2 regions of the Nocardiopsis sp. NPDC055879 genome follow, and region 1 is predicted to be linked to the other one. Evidence: predicted binding sites of a transcription regulator. Region 1 holds the regulator's gene; the other holds the start of a gene.
The links. The regulator LexA, encoded in region 1, represses DNA repair genes until DNA is damaged. The targets are predictions, from matches to a motif close to TCGAACANNTGTTCGA.
Positions count from the first base shown of each region.

Region 2: recA (recombinase RecA) is a predicted target of LexA. The motif match lies at 2,400-2,415, and genes of this name have one in related genera.

Region 1 covers NZ_JBSHCT010000008.1:126,084-134,636, reverse strand. Annotated here, with positions in the region: gene leuS (leucine--tRNA ligase) at 1-962, shown strand, start outside; gene ACWGKS_RS11470 (hypothetical protein) at 1,046-1,669, shown strand; gene ACWGKS_RS11465 (hypothetical protein) at 1,666-2,322, shown strand; gene ACWGKS_RS11460 (alpha/beta hydrolase family protein) at 2,329-3,426, opposite strand; gene lexA (transcriptional repressor LexA) at 3,520-4,194, opposite strand; gene nrdR (transcriptional regulator NrdR) at 4,871-5,380, shown strand; gene ACWGKS_RS11445 (vitamin B12-dependent ribonucleotide reductase) at 5,481-8,553, shown strand, end outside.
Region 2 covers NZ_JBSHCT010000001.1:261,937-270,489, forward strand. Annotated here, with positions in the region: gene ACWGKS_RS01070 (DEAD/DEAH box helicase) at 1-2,034, opposite strand, end outside; gene ACWGKS_RS01075 (DUF3046 domain-containing protein) at 2,151-2,345, shown strand; gene recA (recombinase RecA) at 2,518-3,660, shown strand; gene ACWGKS_RS01085 (regulatory protein RecX) at 3,653-4,270, shown strand; gene ACWGKS_RS01090 (DUF222 domain-containing protein) at 5,085-6,452, shown strand; gene ACWGKS_RS01095 (hypothetical protein) at 7,414-8,151, opposite strand; gene ACWGKS_RS01100 (S9 family peptidase) at 8,159-8,553, opposite strand, start outside.

The DNA of each region.
Region 1 (8,553 bases):
TCGTGGACTCGTCCTGGTACCCGTGGCGCTACTGCTCCCCGCGGCTGGACACCGCCCCCTTCGACACCGAGACGGTCAACAAGTGGGGGCCCGTCGACCACTACATCGGCGGCAAGGAACACGCCACCCTGCACCTGCTGTACGCGCGGTTCTTCACCAAGGTCCTGCACGACATGGGCATGCTCGACTTCACCGAGCCCTTCGCCCGCCTGACCAACCAGGGCCAGGTCATCAACCAGGGCCGGGCCATGTCCAAGTCGCTGGGCAACGGAGTCGACCTGGGCCGGGAGATCGACGCGTACGGCGTCGACGCGGTCCGACTGACCATGCTGTTCGCCTCCCCGCCGGAGGAGGACGTCGACTGGGCCGACGTCTCGCCCACCGCCGCGATGAAGTTCCTCAACCGCGCCTACCGCGTCATGCACGAGGCCGGCGCCGCCAGCGAACCCGGCGTGGACTTCACCGAGGGCGACACCGACCTCCGTCGCGCCACCCACCGCTCCATCGACCAGATCACCGCACTGATCGAGGACAAGCGCTTCAACGTGGCCATCGCCCGCTGCATGGAGCTGGTCTCGGCCGCCCGCAAGGCCATCGACTCCGGCCCCGGCGCGGCCGACCCGGCCGTCCGCGAGGCCGCCGAGTTCGTGGCCATCGCCCTGTCCCTGTTCGCTCCCTACGTGGCCGAGGAGGGCTGGGAGAAGCTCGGGCACGTCGGCAGCGTCGCCGTCGGCAACTGGCGCGAGGCCGAACCCGAACTGCTGGTCCAGGAGTCGGTCACCTGCGTGGTGCAGGTGCAGAGCAAAGTCCGCGACAAGCTGTCGGTCTCCCCCGACATCGACCCCGCCGAACTGGAGCGCCTGGCACTGGCCTCGGAGAAGGCCCAAGGCTTCATCGGGGACAAGACGGTCCGCAAGGTCATCGTCCGGGCACCCAAGCTCGTCAACATCGTCGTCGGCTGACACACCCGACGGGGGCGGTGGTCGCGACCGCGGCCCCCGCCCCCTACCGTTGGGCGCAACACACATAGGGAGGCGGTGGCCCGGTGGGCGCTTCGAAGGATGGTCGAGCCCTGCACCGACCGTGGGTGCGGGCGTCGATCATCGCCGCGGGCGCGGTGGTGGTGAGCGCGGCGGCCATCGGTGGCGGCATGTGGGCGACGGCCGACGACCCCGACCTGCCCGGTGGCGACGACACCCACACCGCTGCCCCCACGTGTGCCGCGGTCCCCCAGGACACACTCGCCGAGGTACTGCCCGGGGCCGTCCTGGAGACCGACGACCAAGGTCCCCTGAGCGGCGGGGAGAACACCGTGTGCGTGTGGAGCACCGCGGGGGCCACCGATGGTGACCGGACGATCCTGCGCGTGGACCTGTCGGCCCGCTTCACCGACGCCTCGGCCGAACCCGCCGTCAGTGGCGACGAGGCGGCGGCCCTGGCCCATCAGGCCGTGGTGCCGACCCGGGGCGAACCCGTCGAACTCCCCGGCGCAGCCGGCGCCGAGGTCTGGCGCGGACAGCTCCCCGGCACGGCCGAACTCGCCTTCCACACCACCAACCTGTTCGTACGGGTCACCTACACCGGGGAGTCCGAAGGAGACCCCGTCTCCTTCGAGGACGCCCGGGACACCGCCGTGGACGTGGCCGGACGAATCGGTGAGGCGCTGTGAGCGGTACCTACGAGACCGACCCCGGAGCGCCTCCGCCACAGAGCCGTACCTTCGCGGTCGTCCTCCTCGTCGCGCTCGTGCTGGTGGTGATCGCGTTCACCGGCTGGCTGATCTGGTACCTGCTCCGAGGCGGGGCCGAACACGGCGCCTACGAGGCCGCCCCCGAGTGCGCCATCGGCGAGACCGAGGTCCTGGCCGAGCTCGTTCCCGACCATGAACTGGAGATCGAGGAGACCGTCGGCAGCGCCCAGGACACCTTCGGCACCGGATCGCAGTGCCGTTGGGCCACCCCGCAGGAAGGCGGAACCGCCGTCCCGGCCGCGGCCACGCTCATGCTGGTCGCCGCCCCGGTCGAGGGCGGCGACGAGACCGCCGCCGACACCCTGGAGTCCACCGCGGCGGGCAACGACCCACGACCGATCGACGATCTCGGTGACCAGGCCCTGACCTGGGTGGAGATCGGCGCCTTCGAGGTCGGCTGCACCGGTGTGCGCGTCTCCAACCTCTACCTGGAGTCCTGCTACACCGCCTCCACCGACTACGACGCCGTCGGATCGGTCGATGGGGAGGCGGCCGCGGCCGAATCCGAGCGGCTGGTCAGGTCGATCGTGGCGGAACTCCCCGAGAGCATCGAGGCGGACGAGACCGACTGAGCGGTCTCACCACAGACCCTCGACGAACTCCCGCACCGCCGGGGACACCTCTGGCGAGAACGCCCGGTCGGCGTCCAACGCGGCGGCGCCGGGGGAGTCGTCGTACTCGCGCAGCACGTGGTCGACCCCGGCCAGGTCCACCCGCTCGGCCCCCTCCAGACCACCCATCAGCCGGTCGACCTCGTCCCGGGTGATCTGGGCGTCCTCATCGCCCCAGAGCACCAGGACGGGGGTCCGTTCGGGCAACGCGGCGGCCAGTTCGGGCGGGTCGAAGGCATCGATCCAGGCGAGGAAGTCCTGGTTCTGCGGGGAGAACAGACCCGTGGTGTCGCCCTCGGGCAACTCCTGACCGCCCCGTACCGCGGCGCGCGACGTCCGGGCGTGGGACAGCATCCGCACGGCCTCGGCCTCACTGAGCGCACCCTGCGCCTCGGCGGTCCGGACCTGCTCGGAGACCTGACGGTCGATGACGTCGAGCATGCGCGTCCCCGGCGGAGCCGCCAGAACCAAAGCGGGTTCGGCGCCGTCGAGCACCTCGTGCGCGCGTAGCGCGTACAGCGCGCCTTCGCTGTGGCCCACGACGATCGTGCGCTCGGGGTCGACTTCGGGCTGTTCAACCAACGCCGTGTAAGCGGCGGCCATCTGGGCGTCGAAGACCTCGGGATCGACCGGTTCCTCCAGGGCTTCCCTCACCTCGTCGTCGAAGGTGGCGGGGTCGCCGCTGCCCAACTTGTCGTAGCGAAGGGTCGCCACCCCGGCGTCACCGAGCACCCGGGACAGGTTGAGGTTGGTGTCGGCCTCGGGGCGCCCGGCGCTGTTGCCGTCCCGGTCGGTGGGGCCGCTGCCGGAGATGATGAGCGCGCCCGGCACCCCGTTCTCGGAGCCGCTCTCCCGCGGCGCGGTGAACGTGCCGTCGACGGTGAACCCGCCACCCTCGAAGCTGAGCTCGCGCTCGGCACCGCTCACCCCCGGAGGTTCGGGGCCCTCTTCCTCGGCGGGGCCACAGGCCGAGACGAGCAGGGTGAGGGCGGCGATCACCGAGACCGAGCGGCCACGGCGTCGTACGCGGCCGCGGGCGACGGGGGTGTGGGCAGGAATGGACACGCCCTCAGCGTATCGGCCGTGCCCTCCCGCACCATCCCGGCCGTGCCCTGGTGGGCGTGGCCGGGGCGGTGCGGTCGTCGTTCCCGGCCAGGGTCAGACGCGGCGCATGACCGTGACGACCTTGCCGAGGATGGTCGCGGCGTCGCCGTTGATGGGCTCGTAGGCGTCGTTGCGGGGCATCAGCCACACGTGGCCGTCGTCCCCGCGACGCAGCACCTTGACGGTGGCCTCGTCGTCCAACATGGCCGCGACGATGTCGCCGTTCTCGGCGGTGGGCTGCTGGCGGACCACCACGAGGTCGCCGTCGGTGATGGCGGCGTCGGTCATGGAGTCGCCGACCACGGTCAGCATGAACAGCCGACCCTCGCCGACCAGCTGACGCGGTAGCGCCAGGACGTCCTCGACCGATTCCTCGGCCAGGATCGGGCCACCGGCGGCGATCCGACCGATCAGCGGCACCGCGGCGGCCCGGGTCGCGTCGGCGGTGAGCTCCTCGGGCTTGATGCTCTGCGCGGTGTCGCGGCCGGGGGCGCGCAGTTCGACCGCGCGCGGCCGGTTCTGGTCCCGGTGCAGGTAGCCCTTGCGCTGGAGCACCTTGAGTTGGTGCGCGACGCTGGAAGGGCTGGAAAGACCGACGGCGTTCCCGATCTCTCGGATGGACGGCGGAAAACCGCGCTCGCGCACATAACGCTGGATGCAGTTGAGAACGCTTTGCTGGCGCGCGGTCAGTTTGGGGGCTTCGGGCACGGCACCGCCCGTGTCACCCACGGGCGAAAGAACGGTGGTGTTTCCGGGGTCGACGACCTCGGTGTTGTCCTCCGGCACGGCCGGGCCTCCTCGGCGTTCGGTTCGGTCAGGGCCTGTTCGGGTGGCCGGTGACGGGTCCGTCGTCTCACGAGTGGGCGAGACGGCGAAACCGGTGGGAAATCAAGGTCAAGATTAGTCGTTGCACACGGTGATATCAAACAAGCGTTCGAGCGGCCGAGGACGGCGACTTCGCCTTTTCGGCGGGCCTTTCCGATGACCCTCGGTTAAGTATGTACACGCGTTCCCTCGCCGCTGTCCGTCGAATGCCGAAAACGGCTTTCCCGGTGCTTCGCCCGAGGCGGCCCCGGAGCGTGTCCCCGGAGGTCGCGTGGATGCCGGAAAGCCCGCCGGGCAAGGGATTCCTCACCTGTGGAACGCGCGCCGAACGGGGTCCCCCCGGGTGCGGTCCCCTTATCCTTGGAAGCGACCCCCCGACGTATTCGAGACCTCCTCCCCGGTGGAGGCGGGTCCTGAGCCCCCACTTGAGGAACACGCCTAGGGGCGGGTTGCGACCCGTGCCCCCGGGGTCTAGGTTCGACCACAACATCTGGTGTTACCAATGGGGTATGTGCCTAGAAGTTGTGGTTAGGTAGACTCAAGGGTTGTGGTTCGGGTATAGGGAAGCAGGTGAACCAGGATGCATTGTCCGTTCTGCCGTCATCCGGACACCAGGGTGATCGACAGCAGGTCCACCGACGACGGTTCCGCGATCAGGCGACGCCGCTCCTGCCCGGTCTGTGAGCGACGCTTCACCACACAGGAGACCGTCCTGCTCATGGTCGCCAAGCGCTCCGGGGTCACCGAGCCCTTCAGCCGGAGCAAGATCATCGCCGGGGTGCGCCGGGCCTGCCAGGGGCGGCCCGTCTCCGAGGACGCCCTCGCCAAACTCGGCCAACAGGTCGAGGAGGAGATCCGAGGCCGTGGCGTGGCGGAGGTGCCGGCCAACGAGATCGGACTGGCCATCCTCGTCCCGATGCGCGACCTCGACGAAGTCGCCTACCTGCACTTCGCCAGCGTCTATCGGGGCTTCGAGAGCCTGGCGGACTTCGAAGCGGAGATCGCCAGCCTGCGGACCGATCGTGAGGACGGGACGGAGAAGGACCAGGACTCCGATCCGGCCATGCCCACGGCCGACACCGCCTCATAGCGGGCCCGGGCGTTCACCGAAACCGCCCGAGACCGCAGCGACGGCAAGAACCCGCGCGGTCATAGCCGGTCCGCGCACAGCAGACACTTCGGGGAGCGTCATGACGGAGACCAGCAGCGGTTCGACGAGTCGCAAGGGGAAGAAGGGGCCCAAGGGGCTGAAGATCAAGCGCGTCTTCACCACCGAGGGCGTCCATCCCTACGACACCCTCGACTGGGAGCGTCGCGACGTCGTCATGACCAACTGGCGTGACGGCAGCGTCAACTTCGAGCAGCGCGGCGTGGAGTTCCCCACCACCTGGTCGATGAACGCCACCCAGATCGTGGCGAGCAAGTACTTCCGCGGCGCGCTCGGCGCTCCCGAACGCGAGTGGAGCCTCAAGCAGCTCATCGACCGCGTCGTCGGCGTCTACACCGAGACCGGACTCAAGAGCGGCTACTTCGCCTCGGACGAGGACGCCGAGATCTTCGACCACGAGCTCAAGCACGCCCTCGCCAACCAGTACTTCAGCTTCAACTCCCCGGTGTGGTTCAACGTCGGGACCACCTCCTCCCAGCAGGTCTCAGCGTGTTTCATCTTGTCGGTCGACGACACGATGGAGTCGATCCTCGACTGGTACAAGGAGGAGGGGATCATCTTCAAGGGCGGCTCCGGCGCGGGTGTGAACCTGTCCCGCATCCGCTCCAGCAAGGAGCTCCTCTCCTCCGGTGGCACCGCCTCCGGACCGGTCTCCTTCATGCGCGGTGCCGACGCCTCGGCCGGAACCATCAAATCCGGCGGCGCGACCCGTCGGGCCGCCAAGATGGTCGTGCTGGACGTCGACCACCCCGACATCGAGGAGTTCGTCGAGACCAAGGCGCGCGAGGAGCACAAGATCCGTGCCCTGCGCGACGCCGGGTTCGACGTGGACCTGGGCGGCGACGACATGTTCAGCGTCCAGTACCAGAACGCCAACAACTCGGTGCGGGTCTCCGACGCCTTCATGCGCGCCGTGGAGTCCGGTTCCGAGTTCGGGCTGACCTCCCGCACCACCGGCGAGGTCGTCGCCACGGTCGACGCCAAGGACCTGTTCCACCGCATGGCCCGCGCGGCCTGGGAGTGCGCCGACCCCGGCATCCAGTACGACGGCACCATCCAGGACTGGCACACCAACCCCGAGACCGGACGGATCAGCGCGAGCAACCCGTGTTTCCCCGCTGATCAGAAGGTGCTGACCGACCGAGGACACGTCCCCATCGGCGACCTTGTCCGGAGGGCGGCACAGGGTGAGACCTTCGCCGTCTACACGAACGACGTCACGGCGGAGGCGAATCCTCGGGACGCGGTGGTAGCCATCGTCCCCACGCAGTACATGGTCACTGGCACCAACGAGGTCCTCGAACTCCGGTTCTCGGATGGTTCCGTCTTGCGTTGCACCCCGGGGCACCGGGTGTGGACGCGTAATCGCGGCTGGGCGCACGCCGAGGAATTGACGGAGCAGGACCGGATTGTTCGTTCCTTCCAGTACGCTCCTCGGTCGAATCCGATCCAGGAGATCCCGGAAGACGCCCTCGAAGCGGCTCGGAAGGCCGCGAGCCGAACCGGTGTTCGGGAGCTGAACCTGCCGACCAAGTGGGACGAGGACCCGGACCTGGCTCACTACCTGGGGTGGTTGGTCGGCGACGGTTCGATCGATGACGCCAAAGTCGTCACCATCTACGGGACGGCTGAGGAACAAACCGAAATCCTGCCTCGACACCAGGCCCTGATCGAACGTCTCACAGGGCATCGGAGTAAGCCGAGTGCCCAACCCAACGGTACGCAACAGCTCAGGGTCACTCGGAGGGCGATGGTCGCGTTCGTCCGAGCTCTCGGAATGGGTGCGCACGCCGCCGACAAGACAGTGCCGCCCGTGATGTTCGAGGTCTCCGAAGAGACCGTGTTGGGTTTCCTCCAAGGGTTGTTCGACGCGGACGGATGCGCCGTGGATCAGAAGGTGAACGGCACTCGCTACGTCGGTCTGGGCAGCCGCTCCGAAAGGTTGCTCCAGGACGTACAGGAGCTTTTGGCGCCGTTCGAAATCGCGAGCCGTGTCTACCAGGTCTCCCAGGCGAAGAGGGATACGTTCACCTACACGCGCAAGGATGGCACGACCGTCACCTATGGTAGCGAGGGGCCGTTCTACGACCTGCGCATCTCTTCCGCTTCCATGCGGGACTACGCCGCCCTGATCGGTTTTTCTCTGGATAGCAAGACCGCGAAGCTCGGCAGCGCACTCGACCATCGCCGGACCTACAACACGCAGACGACGATCCGCCTGGTCTCACGCGAGTCCCGAGGGTTCGAGACGACCTACAACCTCACCGAGCCGCGTAACCACTCCTATATCGTCGGTGGCACTGTCGTGGCCAACTGTTCCGAGTATTTGTCCCTGGACGACTCCTCATGCAACCTCGCGTCGATCAACCTGCTGAAGTTCCTGCGCGAGGACGACTCCTTCGACGTGGAGGGCTTCACCGGGCTCACCGAACTGGTCATCACGGCGATGGACATCTCCATCACCTTCGCCGACTTCCCCACGGAGAAGATCGGTGAGACCACCCGCGCCTACCGTCAGCTGGGCATCGGCTACGCCAACCTGGGCGCGCTGCTCATGGCGACCGGGCACGCCTACGACTCCGACGGTGGTCGCGCGGTGGCCGCGGCGATCACCTCGCTGATGACCGGCGCGGCCTACCGCCGTAGCGCCGAGATGGCCGGTGTGGTGGGCGCCTACGACGGCTACAAGCGCAACGAGCAGGCCCACAAGCGGGTCATGCGCAAGCACGCCGCCGCCAATGACGACCTGCGCACCGTGGGCGCCCTCGAAGAGCCCATCCACACCGCGGCGACCGCCCAGTGGGCCGAGTGCCTCAAGCTCGGCGAGCGCAACGGCTGGCGCAACGCCCAGGCCTCGTTGCTCGCGCCCACCGGAACCATCAGTTTCATGATGGATTGTGACACCACGGGCATCGAGCCGGACTTCTCGCTGGTCAAGTACAAGAAGCTGGTCGGCGGCGGTTCCATGCGGATCGTCAACCAGGCGATCCCGAGGGCGCTGAGGAACCTGGGCTACCAGGCGGAGCAGAGCGAGGCGATCGTCGAGTTCGTCGCCGAGAACGGCCACGTCGTGGACGCGCCCTCGCTGCGCCCCG
Region 2 (8,553 bases), on a different contig from region 1:
CCGGGCGCCCAACGGCGAATGCACCACCGCGCGCCAGTCGCCCACCTGGTCACGGAAACGTTCGATCACCACCGTGCGATCGTCGGGCACCTGACCGGTGGCCTCACGTTGCTCCGCCACGTACTCCACCAGGTTGTCCGCCGCCCACTCGTCCAACCCGGCGGTGATCGCCCAGGCGCGCCCCTCCTCGGCGTCCGCCCCGGCCAACTCCCTGGTGGCCGCGCCCACGGCCCGACCCAGCTCCGCCGGACGACCCTGCGCGTCCGCCTTCCAGAAGGGCATCCGCCCCGGTCGCCCCGGCGCGGGCGACACCATCACCCGGTCCGCGGTGATCGCCTCGATCCGCCACGACGTCGAGCCGAGTACGAACACGTCGCCCACCCGCGACTCGTACACCATCTCCTCGTCCAGCTCACCGACCCGGGTGGGCGCCCGACCGTCCGGATCCGAGGCCAGATGCACCTTGAACAGGCCCCGGTCGGGGATGGTCCCACCACTGATCACGGCCAGTCGCTGGGCGCCGGGGCGGGCGCGCAGCACGTCCTCCTGCCGGTCCCAGACCAGACGTGGGCGCAGCTCCGCGAACTCGTCCGAGGGATAGCGTCCCGACAGCATGTCCAACACCGACTCCAGCACGGAGTCGGCCAGGTCGGAGAAGGGGGCCGCGCGCCGCACCACCGAGGCCAGCTCCGACACCGACCACTCGTCCATCGCCACCATCGCCACGACCTGCTGGGACAGCACGTCCAGGGGGTCGCGCGGCATCTCCAAACGCTCGATCCCGCCCTCGCGCATCCGCCCGGTCACGACGGTGGTCGCCAACAGGTCGCCCCGGAACCGGGGCAGGAACACCCCGCGCGAGACCTCGCCTACCTGGTGTCCGGCCCGTCCGACGCGTTGCAGACCACTGGCCACAGACGGGGGAGAGGCCACCTGTACGACCAGGTCCACGGCGCCCATGTCCACACCCAGTTCCAGGCTGGAGGTGGCCACCACGCAGCGCAGTCGGCCCGTCTTCAGGTCGTCCTCGATGAGTGCCCGCTCCGACTTGGACATCGACCCGTGGTGGGCGCGGGCGATCACGGCGTCCGCGCCCCGGCTCTGTCCGGACTGGCCGGCGACCTGCGCGGCGACCTCCTCCTCGGGCAACGTGACGCCGGTGCGTTCGGCGTACAGATCGTTGAGCCGGGAGCACAGCCTCTCAGCGGTGCGGCGGCCGTTGGTGAAAACGATGGTGGAGTGGTGCGCCTCCACCAGGTCCAGGACCCGGCGTTCCACGTGCGGCCACACCGATCCGCCCGGCTCGTCCAGGTCCGGCACCGGGACCTGCACCCGCAGATCCATGTGCGGGGCGTCCGGAGGGGCGACGATCCGCGCGCCGCCCAGATAGTCGGCGACCACCTCGCGCGGGCGCACGGTGGCCGACAACCCGATCCGCTGCGCCGGACGTTCCAGGAGTCGGGCGAGTCGTTCCAGACTGAGGGCCAGGTGGGCGCCGCGTTTGGTCCCCGCCAGGGCGTGCACCTCGTCCACGATGATCGTCTCCACCCCGGCCAGCCCCTCACGGGCCTTGGAAGTGAGCACCAGGAACAGGGACTCGGGGGTGGTGATGAGTACGTCCGGCGGGTGTGTGGCCAGACGGCGACGTTCCCGAGCCGGGGTGTCTCCGGTGCGCACCCCCACCGTGACGGGGGAGAGTTCCTGTCCGTCGGTGGCCGCGGCGTCGGTGATGCCGGCCAAGGGGCGACGCAGGTTGCGCTCCACGTCCACCGCGAGCGCCTTCAACGGGGACACGTACAGGACCCGGCAACGCCGAGAACGGTCCTCGGGCACGGGGGAGTGGAGCAACCGGTCCAACGACCACATGAAGGCGGACAGGGTCTTGCCCGAACCCGTGGGCGCCACCACGAGGGTGTCGTCACCGCCCGCGACCGAGGCCCACGCCTCGGCCTGGGCCCGAGTGGGCCCGTCGGGGAAGGCCTGTTCGAACCAGGTCCGCGTCGCCGTGCCGAAGGGTTCCAAGGGGCCGCTCATCCGGCCAGTCTGCCGAACGGCTCGGACAGAAGGAGGCGGAGGACACACCCGGCACCTCGAAAAAGGGCCTGTGGACAACGCCGTCGGGGTCCCGTCCATCACCCATACTGGGGCCGATGAGACTCACCAACTTCTGGAACAACATGCGCGAGCAGTTCGGCGAGGCCTACGCCGAGAGCCTCGCCAAGGACTACGTGATCGAGGGACTGGGCTCTCGCACCATCGAGCAGGCGCTGGCCGAGGGGGTCGGGGCCAAGGAGGTCTGGCGTGCGGTGTGCGAGGCGTTCGACCTTCCGGCCACCGCCCGCTGACCGACACGTTCGGTCCGGGTCCGATCCGCGTTCGATCTGTGGATGAACCAAGAATCGAACATAGGTTCGGGTAGAGTGGCCGCATCGCCGGCGAACGTCGCGATTGTCGTACCGAAGGCGTAGCGTCAGGCGCATCATGAAGAAAAAGGCATCGACCCTACAGGGGAACCCCGTGGCTTCTGGAGACCGAGACAAGGCTCTCGAAACAGCGCTCGCGCAGATCGAGCGGCAGTTCGGCAAGGGCTCCGTCATGCGCCTGGGCGACGACGATCGTCCGCCGATCGAGGCGATCCCCACCGGCGCCATCTCGCTGGACGTGGCCCTGGGCATCGGTGGCCTTCCCAAGGGCCGGGTCGTGGAGATCTACGGTCCCGAGTCCAGCGGTAAGACCACCGTCGCCCTGCACGCGGTGGCCAGCGCGCAGAAAATGGGTGGCATCGCCGCCTTCGTCGACGCCGAGCACGCCCTGGACCCCGAGTACGCCAAGAAGATCGGCGTCAACACCGACGACCTCCTCCTGTCCCAGCCGGACACCGGTGAGCAGGCGCTGGAGATCGTCGACATGCTGATCCGCTCCGGCGCGATCTCCGTCATCGTCATCGACTCCGTGGCGGCCCTGGTGCCCCGCGCCGAGATCGAGGGTGAGATGGGTGACAGCCACGTCGGTCTGCAGGCTCGCCTGATGTCCCAGGCCCTGCGCAAGATCGCCGGCGCGCTGAGCTCCACCGGCACCACCGCGATCTTCATCAACCAGCTCCGTGAGAAGGTCGGCGTCATGTTCGGCTCGCCCGAGACCACCTCGGGTGGTCGGGCGCTGAAGTTCTACGCCTCGGTCCGGTTGGACGTCCGACGCATCGAGACCCTCAAGGACGGCACCGACGCGGTCGGTAACCGTACGCGGGTCAAGGTCGTCAAGAACAAGGTCGCGCCGCCCTTCAAGCAGGCGGAGTTCGACATCCTCTACGGGGTTGGCGTCTCCCGAGAGGGCAGCCTGATCGACCTGGGCGTGGAACACGGCATCGTGCGCAAGTCCGGTGCCTGGTACACCTACGACGGCACGCAGCTGGGCCAGGGCAAGGAGAACGCCCGCAAGTTCCTGCACGAGAACGTCGACATGGCCAACGAGGTCGAGAAGAAGATCAAGGAGAAGCTGGGCGTTGGCGTGACCGCCGGTGACGACAGCGCCTCCGGATCCGACGCCGAGTCCAAGGCCGACCCGGTCAAGGACGCGATCGGCAAGGACGCCGTCGCCAAGGCCCCCGCCGCGAAGAAGGCCCCGGCCAAGACCGCGAAGGTGACCGACACGGATGCGTGAGCGGCGCCGGTCATCCGACCGCGCCGGGGCGGATGAGTCACCCGACCCGATGAACGCCGAGCACACCCCGGACGGGCCCGAACGCCCGTCCGGGGAGGACACCGAGGCCAAGGTCAAGAACCTGGTCCTGCGTATGCTCACGCACTCCCCGCGCACCCGCGCCCAACTCGAACGTTCCCTGCACCGTCGGGAGCACGAGGAGGAGGTCATCACGCGAGTCCTCGACCAGATCGAGGAAGCGGGGTTGATCGACGACGCCGCCTTCGCCAAGGGGTGGGTCTCCTCCCGCCACCACAGCCGACACCTGTCCCGCCGCGCGCTCTCCCAAGAGCTGCGCACTCGCGGAGTCGAAGAGGAGACCGTCCGCGAGGCGGTCGCCGAGGTCAGCGAGGAAGACGAGACCGAGGCCGCTCGCGTCTTGGCCCGCAAACGGCTGACCGGTAGCCGAGGCCACGACCCCGATACCCGTACCCGCCGCGCCCTGGGCGCCCTGGCCCGCAAGGGCTACCCGGCCGGTCTGTCCTACCGGATTGTTCGGGAGGAGTTGGAAGCGGAGCTGGCGGCGGAGGCTGAGTTGGAGGCCGAGGGCGGGGGAACTGAGGGCGTGTAGGGCATGTGGGGTCGTGAGGTTGTGGGGTTGTGGGGTCGTGGGGCATCGGGATGCTGTCTGAAGCAGGCCGGCCCTGAACTGGGCCCTTGGGTTGTTGGGCGTTGCTCGGGTGGGTGTGTGGGGCGCCTCAGGTAGAGAACCTTGGGGTTGTTGGGCGTTGCTCGGGCGGGTGCGTGGGGCGCCTGGGGTCGAGTTCCTTGGGGTGGTTGGGCGGGGTGGGGGTGGGTTCTCCCTCCTTCCCCGCCGCGTGATTGTTGCCGCCCGCACCGCACGCGTCAAGGCGATGGTGAGTGCTCTGGCAGCGTGGCTGGTGGCCTTGACCCGTACGGCACGGGCGGCGGTTTGGCGGCTATCGGGGAAGGGGGGAGAGTGGTTGAGGTCCCAACGGCCCTGTGGGCCTGCGGGCCCCGGGGGCCCGGTCCGGCCGGATCCCTTCCCCACCGCCTCGCTGCATCGTTGAGCGCGTCGCCACTACGTGACGGGTGAGGTCACGAAGGACCCGCTACAGGCCAGGCACGGGGCGGGCCGCGTCCCTGCGGTAGCCGGCCCTGGTCTTCACAGCGATGATCTTGCTCGTAGCGCCCATTTGGGCGCCCAACATGGCGCTAGGAGCAAGATCGTTTCCATTCAGAGCCCCTTCCCTCGAATTCGCCAGGATTGTCTCCGCGATGGGCGGATCCGGCCATAGGGAAAAGGGGTTGCGGGCAACCCGAAACAGGGGTCCTCGTATGATAGGAATACCGGCCCCAGAATTCGGTCAATAAACTCGCGGGTAGGCCTGCCATTCTTGGGGGTGTTCGCATATAATCAGAGCATGAGCTTTCCTCCCCACGCACCGCGCCCGACCGGGAACACCCCGGTCGATAAGGCGATGGCGGGTGCGCGGGAGATGGCGGTGGAATTCTCCGAACGGGATATCCCGTCCGGGTGCGAAACCGAGGTGCTCGCCCAGTTCGGCCGCCTCAACCAGGAAACAGACCGGATCCGCTACGGGATGCTGCCCGCCCTGGCCCGTATGGAGGCCACCGGTGTCCTGTTGGAAGAGGGTGGCCAGCGCAGTATCCAGGCGTGGATCACCCACCAGTGGGGGACCTCTCCGGCCGAGGCCAAGAGCCTTGCCACCCTCGCCCGAGCGTTGCATCAGCAGCAGCTGCCCCTGGTGGAAGAAGCCTTCCAGAACAAGGCCCTGTCGCTGGGTGAAGCGTGCGCCATCGCGACCTCCACCGAAAAAGCCACCACCGAATGGGCGAAGGTCCTCGAAACAACGGATGAGGAATTCCGTGCCCAGCGTCCTTCGGCGGAGGGGTTTCGGGCCCGGTTAGAATACGGGCTCATCGCCTATAAGAAGGAATGCCCGCAGGCCTCGGTGCGCCAGCTGCGGGACGCGGCGAAATGGTTCGTCGCCCGCCTGGATCCGGATAAGGCCGACCGGAATTACGACGAAACGTTCGAGAACCGGGGCGCGCAATTCTCGCCCACGTTCGAGTCCGGGTTTCTGTTGCGGATGTGGGGGCCTGGGGCCGACCACGAGCTGATCCAGACCGCCCTGGAGGCCTACACCGAACCGTATGGGCCCGATGACGCGGCGATGCCGAAGCATCAGCGCACCTATGACGCGATGATGCGCATCTTCGAGACCGCTCTGACCCACCGGGGTTGCTCCAGCCTGAGCCGCCAACCGTTGGCGACCCTCAACATCACCGTCCCCCTGAAGCGGTTCCTCGGTGATGGGTCGGCTGAACCCGCCACCACCGAGGATGGGGTGGTGTTGCCCGATCAGATGGTGGCCCGCCTGACCCCCCACAGTTGGCTGCGCCGGTTCGTGACCGACGAACAGGGCCGGACCCTGTTGGACGTGGGTCGAAAGCAGCGATGCGCCCCCGACCCGGTGCGCCAGGCGGCGGGGTTCAAGAAGCCCTACTGCGAGTGGCACCAGGGCTGTGACATGCCGCGTAGCTGGTCGCAGTACGACCACATCGTCCCCTTCTCCCACGGCGGAGCCACCAGCGCCGACAACATGCAGATCCTGTGCTCGACCCACAACCGGCTCAAGCACCGGCTACAGGCCAAGGTGAACCGGCAGATCTGGGAACACCACCACGCCCAGAACCACCAAGAAGCGGGAAAGGAAAGCGGGTCCGGGGATGGTGAGGGGGAGCCAGCCCCAGCCACAGCCCCCTAACACCACCAACCGTTTCCACCGCCCGTTTCCGCCAGGTGGAACCCCACCCCGACGACATCACCCCCGGTTGGGTGTCAGACCCCAAGGGCCCGTGCCCTGTGGGGATATCGGCATGCCCAGAGCCAGGAACCCCACGCCCCCCACGAACCCCCCACCCGGAGTCATATCCCGGGGCCGGAGTGGCTCCCATCGGGGGTCTCGGCAGCACTCCTGGCGAGATCGGCCCCTACTGCGGCCACCCGCCCTACCGGTGCCACCCTCAGCACAGGTACCGGTCCACCGGCACCACCAACCCCGTGTTGTCTCTCCACCATGATGATCTTGTCCGTAGCGCCATGTTGGGCGCCCAACATGGCGCTAGGAGCAAGATCATCGCCAAAGGGGCGCCGGAGGTGGCTACCGCGGGGACGCGGCCCGCCACCCGTCCCACCTGTAGCGGGTCCTTCGTGACCTCACCCGTCACGTAGTGGCGACGCGGCCCACGAGGACACCAGAGGGAGGGGAAGGCATCCGGCCGCCTGCGGCCGGAGTGGGCCGCAGGCCCACAGGGCCCTTTGGGACCCCAACCACTCTCCCCCCTTCCCCGATAGCCGCCAAACCGCCGCCCGTGCCGTGCGGGTCAAGGCCACCCACCACAGCGTCACAGAACCCGACATCGCCTTGACGCGTGCGGTGCGGGCGGCAACAATCACGCGGCGGGGAAGGAGGGAGAAACCCACCCCCACCCCGCCCAACAACCCTCAGAGCCAGAAACCTGAGGCGCCCCACCAACCACCTCACACCCACCCACCCACTCACGCCCTCGGTCACCCCTCTGGGAGTGGACGTATTGAGCGGACGTGTTGAGCGGACGCTGTCAGGGGAACGAGCCGATGATGTGGAGGTCGCGGTCGAGAAGGGCGGCGACCTCAGGGCACTCCCCACCCCCGGTGGCCGAAGCGCGGTACAGGGGCTCCCGAACTCAGGGAGACGACCAGGCCTTCAGGTGGGGACGCAGCCGGGCAGCGGCCTCGGGGGCGCTTCGGTTCAGCTCTTCGACCAGGACATCGGTGAGAGCGGACAGGGCTCGCAGGATCTCGGGGGAGGTCGGCTCTCTTACCAGGGTGGGGCCCAGCGCCTCGGTGAAGGACTTGGGCAGGTGGTGGGCGCCCTTGGCGTAGGCGGTGGGCAGGCCGAGGCGCAGGCATGCCAGGGCGATCACCTGGGTGCGCAGGGCACCCACCCAGTGCTCGGCCTGCCAGAGTCGGTCACGCTCCAAGCAGACGCGGGTGTGCCGCCCGTGGTGCCAGGCCAAGCCGACCAGGGTGTCGAGGGTCGGGGCGGGGAAGGGCTCCAGGATGTGCTGGTCGCCGAACAGGGTCTTCCATTGGGGACCGCGGGCGCCGAAGTCGTCCTCGGGGACGAAGGACAGATCGACTTCCACCCCGTCGAGCATCAGGAACACCCGGATCACCCGGTGATCCGTTGTGGGCAGGTCCCAGTGGTGGGCCACGCCGAAGTGTGCGTGGAGTCGGGTGGCCCAGGCATCGGCCGTTGAGACAGGGGAGCCCTGGACAGCGAGGACCAGGTCGATGTCCGACCATCGGTCTCCTTCGCCCAGGGCCAGGGAGCCGGTGAACGCCGCACCCAGGATGTGGGGATCCGCCTCGGCCATGGCGACCAGTCGGTCACGGAGCAGGTTCGGGAAGGCGGCGTTCACCGGGACCTCATTCGTCCTTGGTGACGGGCTCTCCGGTGACGGGCTCTCCGGTTCTCGCGGTGACACCCGCTGCCGGAGTGACGTCCGGGAGCTGCTCGGCCACCGGGATGTCGTCCTCGGACACCTCGTGCGGGTCGGTGCCCGTGCCGGATCGCCTGGTCTCGGCTTCGGTGGAGGCCGGTTCGATGGCCGGGTCCGGGGTCGGCTCGGGTCGGGGCTCGGGTGGGGTGGTGCTGAGCTCAAGGGCCGGCACGTCGGGTTCGAACCCGAACACCTTCCCGTAGAAGGCCAGCTCGGCCTCCAGGGAACGCACGCGGGCCTCTTCGGTGTGGAAGCCGTGCGACTCGCCCTCGAACTCCAGCAGAGCGTACGGAATACCGCGCTCGCCCAGGGCCGTGGCCA